Regions from separate parts of the Streptomyces sp. MNU89 genome, predicted to be linked through region 1. Evidence: riboswitches for the same ligand, from Rfam matches in the RefSeq annotation. Region 1 holds a riboswitch; the other holds the start of a gene.
The links. Region 1 has a riboswitch for thiamine pyrophosphate ahead of thiC (phosphomethylpyrimidine synthase ThiC). Riboswitches for the same ligand answer to the same signal wherever they lie in the genome.
Positions count from the first base shown of each region.

Region 2: another riboswitch for thiamine pyrophosphate. It lies ahead of thiO (glycine oxidase ThiO); the one in region 1 lies ahead of thiC (phosphomethylpyrimidine synthase ThiC).

Region 1 covers NZ_JAJKLL010000001.1:3,664,728-3,668,930, reverse strand. The annotation lists gene E4N63_RS15780 (SsgA family sporulation/cell division regulator) at 1-11, shown strand, start outside; gene E4N63_RS15775 (YibE/F family protein) at 88-1,422, opposite strand; TPP riboswitch at 1,492-1,648, shown strand; gene thiC (phosphomethylpyrimidine synthase ThiC) at 1,641-3,416, shown strand; gene E4N63_RS15765 (hypothetical protein) at 3,509-4,147, opposite strand; gene E4N63_RS31150 (hypothetical protein) at 4,144-4,203, opposite strand, start outside.
Region 2 covers NZ_JAJKLL010000001.1:5,762,772-5,766,974, forward strand. The annotation lists gene E4N63_RS24605 (thiazole synthase) at 1-564, opposite strand, end outside; gene thiS (sulfur carrier protein ThiS) at 568-792, opposite strand; gene thiO (glycine oxidase ThiO) at 789-2,069, opposite strand; TPP riboswitch at 2,066-2,178, opposite strand; gene E4N63_RS24620 (NAD(P)/FAD-dependent oxidoreductase) at 2,325-3,608, shown strand; gene E4N63_RS24625 (Rv2175c family DNA-binding protein) at 3,675-4,040, shown strand.

The DNA.
Region 1 (4,203 bases):
ACGCGGGCTGAGTTCGCGGGGCCGCACGGACGGCGGCGGGCCCGGCCGGCCACCGGCCCGGCACACCCGGCGCCTTCGCCCGCGCGGTTACGGCTTGCGGCGGCGCCCGCGCCCGCCCGCCCTCCGCGCGCCGCGGCTGCCCGTCTCCGTCCCCGCACCCGGCGCCGAGACGGCCGCCGCCGACCGGTCCGCCGAGACGACGAGCGCCGCGAGGCCGGTGGTGACCGGCACCGAGGCGATCAGCCCGATGCTGCCCACCAGCGTCCGGACGATCTCCTCGGCCACGACCTCGCTCAGTGCGACCGTGCCGACGCTGCTCCGCGCGATGGAGAACAGCAGCAGCAGCGGCAGGGCGGCACCCGCGTAGGCCAGCACCAGGGTGTTGACCACCGACGCGATGTGGTCGCGCCCGATCCGGATGCCCGCCCGGTACAGCCGCCGCGCCGACATCGTCGGGTCCGCCTGCTTCAGCTCCCACACCGCCGAGGTCTGGGTGACCGTCACATCGTCGAGCACGCCCAGCGAACCGATGATGACGCCGGCCAGCAGCAGGCCGCTCATCTCGATGTCCGGATAGAGGCCGTGGATGAGCCCGGTCTCGTCGGAGGTGTTGCCGGTCAGCCTCGCCCAGTCGATGAAGACGGACCCCAGGACACCGATCAGCAGCAGGGAGATCAGCGTGCCCAGGACGGCCACGGAGGTACGGGCCGTCAGCCCGTGGCAGAGGTAGAGCGCGGCCAGCATGATGGCGCTGCTGCCGATCACCGCGACGAGCAGGGGATTCTCCCCCTGCAGGATCGCGGGGAGGATGAAGAGCGTCAGCACCCCGAAGCTGACGACCAGGGAGACCAGCGCGAACAGACCGCGCAGCCTTCCCACCGCCACCACGGCGAGCGCGAAGAGCCCGGCGAGCAGCGAGATCGGGACCTCGCGGTCCACATCCGTCACCGAGTACTGCAGCTCCCGGGGCGCGTCCGGCGCGTACGCCACGACCACGCCCTGACCCTCGCTCAGCCGGCGGGTGGAGTCCGGCTGGACGATCTCCGTGAACTCGCGTCCCTTGTCGTCGCCGGTGGTGACGCGCACGGTCGCCTTCTCGCAGATGTCGCCGCGGGCTTCCCCCGGTGTGCCGGGCGTCTCCGGCTGCCCCTCGCCGGGCGGCTGTCCGCCTCCCGCGTTCACGTCGGAGCACCTCACCTTCTCGACGTCGACGACTTCGCCCTGCTCCATCTGCCGGTCCATGCCGACCCCGCTCGGCTCGTGCCCCGGCGCGCCACCGGGCCAGAGCACCAGCAGCCCGACGGCGACGGCCGCGGCGAACGGGATCAGCACCGCAGCGATGATCTTGCGCAGTCTCCGGGACACGGGGGCCGCGGGGCCGTGGGCGTGGGTGTGCGCGTGGCTTTCGGGAGTCGAGGTCACTGCCAGATCATCGCAAGAAGAGGGGCCCTCTGGTCATGAACACCGGGGCGGCGTTAGCGTGGGGGCTGCCTTTGCACACGCGGGAGCTCGGAGCACCGGGCTGAGAGGGCGCTGACCTCCGTACACGGAATGGCCGGGACCGGCCGTACCGTCGCGGAAGCCGCTGCGCCGACCGCCGAACCTGGTACCGGGTAATGCCGGCGTAGGGAGTAGGTCTCATGACCGTTCAGGACGCGCACACGTCTGCTCAGGAACCCGGCGGGAACGGGAACGGGCCGATCGGATGGCACAAGGACCATCTGACCGGCTCACGCCCGGACTTGCGGGTTCCGGTACGACGGGTGCACCTCACCAACGGCCGCGACGTCACGCTGTACGACACGTCCGGCCCGTACACCGATCCCACTGTCGACACCGATGTCCGGCGCGGCCTGGCGCCGCTCCGGGAGGGCTGGATCACCGGCCGCGGCGATACCGAGGAGTACGACGGGCGGCCGCCGCGCCCCGAGGACGACGGCCTCAGGGCCACCGGCCCCGGCGGCGGGCTGCGGAATCTCGACGCCGTCTTCCCCGGCGGGCCGCGGCGCCCCCGCCGCAGCCGGGACGGCTCCCCCGTCACCCAGCTCGCCTACGCGCGACGCGGCGAGATCACCGCCGAGATGGAGTACGTCGCGCTCCGGGAGAACGTCCCCCCGGAGACCGTCCGCGAGGAGATCGCCGCGGGGCGTGCGGTGCTGCCGGCCAACGTCAACCACCCCGAGACCGAACCGATGATCATCGGCAAGCGGTTCCTGGTGAAGGTCAACGCCAACATCGGCAACTCGGCCGTCACCTCCTCCATCGAGGAGGAGGTCGAGAAGATGACCTGGGCCACCCGCTGGGGCGCCGATACGGTCATGGACCTGTCCACCGGCCGCAACATCCACACGACCCGCGAGTGGGTGCTGCGCAACTCCCCCGTCCCCATCGGCACCGTCCCGCTCTACCAGGCCCTGGAGAAGGTCGACGGCCGTGCCGAGGAGCTGACCTGGGACATCTACAAGGACACCGTCATCGAACAGGCCGAGCAGGGCGTGGACTACATGACGGTCCACGCCGGGGTCCTGCTCCGCTACGTTCCCCTGACGGCCCGCCGGAAGACCGGCATCGTCTCGCGCGGTGGCTCCATCATGGCCGCCTGGTGCCTGGCCCACCATAAGGAGAGCTTCCTCTACGAGAACTTCGAGGAGCTCTGCGAGATCCTCGCGGCCTATGACGTCACGTTCTCGCTCGGCGACGGGCTGCGCCCCGGCTCGGTCGCGGACGCCAACGACGAGGCGCAGTTCGCCGAACTCCGCACCCTGGGCGAGCTGAACACCGTCGCCAAGGCCCACGGCGTGCAGACGATGATCGAGGGCCCGGGCCATGTCCCGATGCACAAGATCAAGGAGAACATCGACCTCCAGCAGGAGATCTGCGAGGAGGCGCCGTTCTACACGCTGGGCCCGCTGACCACCGATGTGGCACCCGGCTACGACCACATCACCTCGGGCATCGGGGCGGCCATGATCGCCTGGTGGGGGACGGCGATGCTCTGCTACGTCACCCCCAAGGAGCACCTGGGGCTGCCCGACCGCGACGACGTGAAGACCGGTGTCATCACGTACAAGATCGCGGCACACGCGGCGGATCTGGCGAAGGGGCATCCGGGAGCCCAGGAGTGGGACGACGCGCTGTCCGACGCGCGTTTCGAGTTCCGCTGGGAGGACCAGTTCAACCTGGCGCTCGACCCGGACACGGCACGGGCCTTCCACGACGAGACCCTCCCGGCCGAACCGGCGAAGACGGCCCACTTCTGCTCGATGTGCGGGCCGAAGTTCTGTTCGATGAAGATCTCTCAGGACATCCGCCGGCGGCACGGCGGGGAGATGGAGGAGATCGAGGCCGGTATGGCGGAGAAATCCCGGGAGTTCGCGGCGGCGGGCAACCGGGTCTATCTGCCGGTCACCGACTGACCGAACGGGTTCCCGTCCCGTCCGTCCCGCCCCTCCGGCGCGAACGCGCTTCCGGAGGGGCGGGACGGACGGCCGGCGGCCGGGGGCGGCGGCTACTCCGGCTGGTGCTCCGGGCCGCCGTAGTCCGGGCTGGAGAAGCCGGGGCTGTTGAAGCTGGGGCGCGTGCTGCCCCGCCCCGGGTCGTCGCCCGTGGCCGGGCTGCTGAATCCCGGCTTGCTGTAGCCGAGTTGGGGCGTGCGGGCCTCCGGAGCCCCGGCCGGGTCCGGGGCGCCGCCGTACGGGCTTCCGGTGGCCTGCCCGGCCGCCGGCGGCTCCTCCAGGGCCTCCCGCAGGAACGGCACGATGCCGCGGTCGAGCAGGGCTTGCCGCCAGGCCTCCCGGGCCCGGGCCAGCTCGCTCGTCCGGTCCTCCTCGGCCGAGGCCCGCAGGGAGCCGGCGCCGTCGCGCCGCGCGGTGAACAGCAGGCCGAACATCGCGATGACGATGCCCGCGGCGGTCAGCGCGAGGAAGATCCAGCCGGCAGTGATGATCGGTTCTGCCATCGGCTGCTCGGGGCTGACCAGATGGAGCAGGTAGCCGATCAGCAGGAAGATCGCCGCCGCGGCGCCTGCCAGTACCGGAGCCAGCACGGCGAAGACCGCGAGGAGTCCGGCACCGGAGCTCTCGGCGACCTCGCCGACGGCTCCGGCGAAGCCCGCTCCGTTCCCGCCCCTGCCGTCCTTCCCGCTCATCCCCGGGCCCCGCCCCGGCCGTCGTCCTGCGGCGGGACGCGGCGCGACTCGTCGCG
Region 2 (4,203 bases), 2.1 Mb from region 1:
CAGCGGCATGATCGCGGCGCAGCCCGCCTCCTCCAGCCTCCGCGCCAGCACGGGATCGTCGTTGGTGTAGGGCAGGACGGTGAAGCCGTCGTCGACGAGGGTCTCGGCGGCGTCCAGCAGGCCGACCGGATCGGGCAGCAGGGTGCGTTCGTCGGCGACGACCTCCAGCTTCACCCAGTCCGTGCCGAGCGCCTCACGGGCGAGGCGCGCGGTGAGGACGGCTTCCCCGGCGGTGAAGCAGCCCGCGGTGTTGGGGAGCGCGCGGATGCCGAGCCGGTCCAGGACGGACAGGACGGAGCCCTGCACGGTCGGGTCCAGCCGGCGCATCGCGACGGTCGTCAGCTCGGTGCCGGAGGCGGTGAGGGCGCGTTCCAGGATGTCCAGGCTGGAGGCGCCGCCGGTGCCCATGATGAGCCGGGACGCGAACGGGATCCCCGCGATGACCAGCGGGTCGGCGGCGGGTTCGTGAGCGGGCGAGGGCGCGGTCGCGGACGGGGGCGGCGCGTCCGGGGACGGGCCGGGCGCGGCGGGCGCGGTGCCGTCGTACACGGTGGTGTCGGCCATGGGTCAGCCTCCCTGGACGGCGGTGAGGATCTCGACGCGGTCGCCCGCGCCGAGCCGGGTGGCGGGCCAGTCGCCGCGCGGGACGACGGTCTCGTTGACGGCGGCGGCGACCCCGGTGCGGGCCCGGGTGAAGCCGGCGACCAGCGCGTCCAGCGTGGTGCCGGGGGGCAGGTCGCGGGACGCCCCGTTGACGGTAACGGTCACGGTCCTGTTGACGTTGACGGTCATACGGGCTGCTCCTGTCGTACGGAAGCGGGTGCGGCGCCGGCCGCGTCGGTGGCTCCGGCGGCTCCGGCGGCGCCGCCCGCGAACCGCAGCGGCGAGAAGGCGCGGGCCTCCTCCGGCAGCACGCCGGTGGCCAGCGCCTCGGCCATCGCGTCCCCGGTGACCGGCGTGAGGAGAACACCGTTGCGGTGGTGGCCCGTCGCCAGATGCAGGCCGGGCAGCGCGGACGGGCCGAGCAGCGGGGCGTTGTCCGGCGAGCAGGGGCGCAGGCCCGCGCGGGTCTCGGTGAGCGGCAGTTCGGTCAGACCGGGCACCAGCTCATGGGCGTCGCGCAGGAGTTCGTACACCCCGCCCGCGGTGACGGTGGTGTCCCAGCCGAGTTCCTCACTGGTCGCACCGATCACCAGTTCGCCGTTCTCGCGCGGCACCAGGTAGACCTGTCCGCCGCGCACCACGGCCCGTACGGTGCGGGAGAGGAAGGGCGCGTACCGCTCGGGCACCCGCAGCCGCAGCACCTGCCCCTTGACCGGCCGCACCGGTGGCAGCACCTCGTCCGGAATCCCCGGAAGCCGTCCGCTCATGCTCCCGGCGGCCAGCACGGTCAGCCCCGCCGCGACCCCGGTGCCGTCGTCCAGGACGGCGCCGGTCGCGCGGTCCGCCGAGACGGACAGCCGCCCGGCGCGCTGCCGGTGGAAGACGACGCCCGCGCGTTCACAGGCGCGCACCAGGGCAGTCGCCAGCCGGCGCGGATCGCACTGGTGATCGCCGTCCACCCGCAGACCGCCGCGCACCCCCGGCGCCAGCATGGGTTCCAGGCGCCGGCACTCACGGCCCGTCAGCCACTGCGCGTCCAGTCCGGACGCCAGTTGCAGGGCGTGCAGTTCGCGCAGATGGGCGCGGTCGTCGGCGTCCAGGGCGACCGCGAGGGTGCCGCAGGCCCGGTACCCGATGTCCTGGCCGCTCGCCTCCTCCAGCTCGGCCGCGAACGCCGGATAGCGCGCGGCCGAGGCCAGGTTGAGGCCCAGCAGTGTCTGCTCGCCGTAGTGGAGTTCGGAGACGGCGGCCAGCATCCCGGCGGCCACCTGCGCGGCACCGCCGCCCGGCGCGGGATCGGCGACGGCGGTGTCCAGGCCGCGCTGGGCCGCGCGCCAGGCGGTGACCAGGCCGATGATGCCGCCCCCGACGACCAGTACGTCATGGGTGTGCCGGGCGGCTCCGCGCCCGCCTCCGCCCGTGTGCCCCTCGCTGCCGCTGTGCGCGTTCCCCGGTGATGTGTGCATGGGCGTCCAGCTCCTCCCTTCGCCGGCATGACCCGGATCAGGTTCGTACGGTCGGAGGCGGTCCGGCCTCCCTCTCAGCCCGGTCCTCCGGGCTCCCGCGAGTGCTCTGTGCCGCCACCCTAACGCCACGGCGCCGACCGCTGTAAGGCCCGGCCGGGTCGGAGACCCGCCGCCCGCCGGCGTGTGGGACCCGTGCGCGGCCCGGCGGCCGGGGACCGCCAGCGGTGTCCGCCGGGGCGGTCCTAGAGTGAACGCGTGAGCGAGGACAGGCGGACAGCAGAGCGAGTCGTGATCGTCGGCGCGGGCATGGCGGGGGCGCGGACCGCGGTCGCGCTCCGCGAGGAGGGCTGGCCGGGCGCCATCACCCTGCTCGGCGCCGAGAGCCACCCGCCGTACGACCGGCCGCCGTTGTCGAAGGCGGTGCTCCAGGGCGGGCACGGCGGGGACGCGGCCGCCGGCACCGAGGGGGGCGCGTCCGCCGGCGCGGCCACCGGTCCGGCCGGAGCCACGTCCCTCGGCATCGACTTCGCCGCCCTGGACGTCGAACTGCTGCTCGGCCACCCGGCGAACGCGCTCCGCGCCGCCGACCGGCTGGTCGTCGCCGGGGACACCGTCCTCCCGTACGACCACCTCGTCATCGCCACCGGCGCGGATCCCGTCGGTCTCCCCGGCAGCGAGACCTCGCCCGGTGTGCACGTGCTGCGCACCCTCGACGACGCCGAACGGCTGCGCCCGGTGCTCGCCGCCGGCCGCCGGATCGTCATCGTCGGCGCGGGCTGGATTGGCGCCGAGCTCACCACCGCCGCACGCGAGGCCGGCTGCCCCGTCACCGTCGTCGAGGCCACCGGCCGCCCGCTGGCCGACGCGCTCCCGGCCGAGGTCACCGCGCCCATGGCCGGCTGGTACGAGGAGGCGGGCGCCCGCCTCCTCACCGGCACCCGCGTCGCCGCCGTCGAGTCCGGCGGCGTCCTCCTCGGGGACGGCAGCCGGCTCCGCGCGGACGCCGTCGTCGTCGGCATCGGCGCCCGGCCCGCAACCGGCTGGCTGGCGGGCTCCGGCGTCGAGCTCGGCGCGGACGGCTCCGTACGGGCCGACGAGCGGCTGAGCACCTCCCTGCCGGACGTCTACGCGGTCGGCGACTGCGCCTCCTTCCCCTCCGCCCGCTACGGCGAGCGGCTGCTGATCCACCACTGGGACAACGCCTTCCGGGGACCGGTCACCGTGGCCGCGCGCATCGCGCGCTGCGCCGAGGAGACCCCCGTGTACGACCCGGTGCCGTACTTCTGGTCGGAGCAGTTCGGCCGCTTCCTCCAGTACGCGGGCCACCACTCCGGCGGCGAGCGCCTGCTGTGGCGCGGTGACCCGGCGGGCACCTCCTGGTCGGTGTGCTGGCTGCGGGACGGAGTGCTGACGGCCCTGCTCGCCGTGGGCCGGCCGCGCGATCTCGCGCAGGGCCGCCGGCTGATCGAGCGGGCGGCGCGGCTCGACCCGGAGCGGGCCGCCGACCCGTCCGTACCGCTGAAGTCGGCCGCCGTCTGAGCGGGTGTGCGCCCGCCCGGCGGTGCCGCGCTTCCGGCTGTCGGTCCCGGATGGCACGCTTGACCTGTGACCGAGATTGACACGAAGACCGAAGCGCTCGTCTCCGACTGGCTCACCCTTCCCGACGTCGCCGAACGCCTGGGCGTGGAGGTGACCCGCGTCCGGCAGCTGGTCAGGGAGGGCCAGCTGATCGCGGTGCGCCGTGGCGAGAACCGCGTGCTCCAGGTACCGGCCGCCTTCATCGGGAACGGCAAGGTGATCAAGGGCCTCGTCGGAACGCTGACGCTCCTGCGGGACGACGGCTTCACCGACGAGGAAATGCTGGAATGGCTCTTCACCCCGGATCCGAGCCTGCCCGGCACGCCGGCCCAGGCCCTGGGGGAGAACCGCGGCACGGAGGTGAAGCGCCGCGCCCAGGCGCTCGCCGTCTGACCGGAGCCGGACACGGACCCGGAGCCGCACACGAAGCCGGACACGGCGCCAGCCCGGACACGGTCCGGGCCGTCCCGCCGGCGGCGCCCCGTGCGCCGGAGCCCCGCCGCCCGGGACACCCGGCCGGCCCGCGCCCGGCGGTCCGCCGGAGCCACGCAGTCCG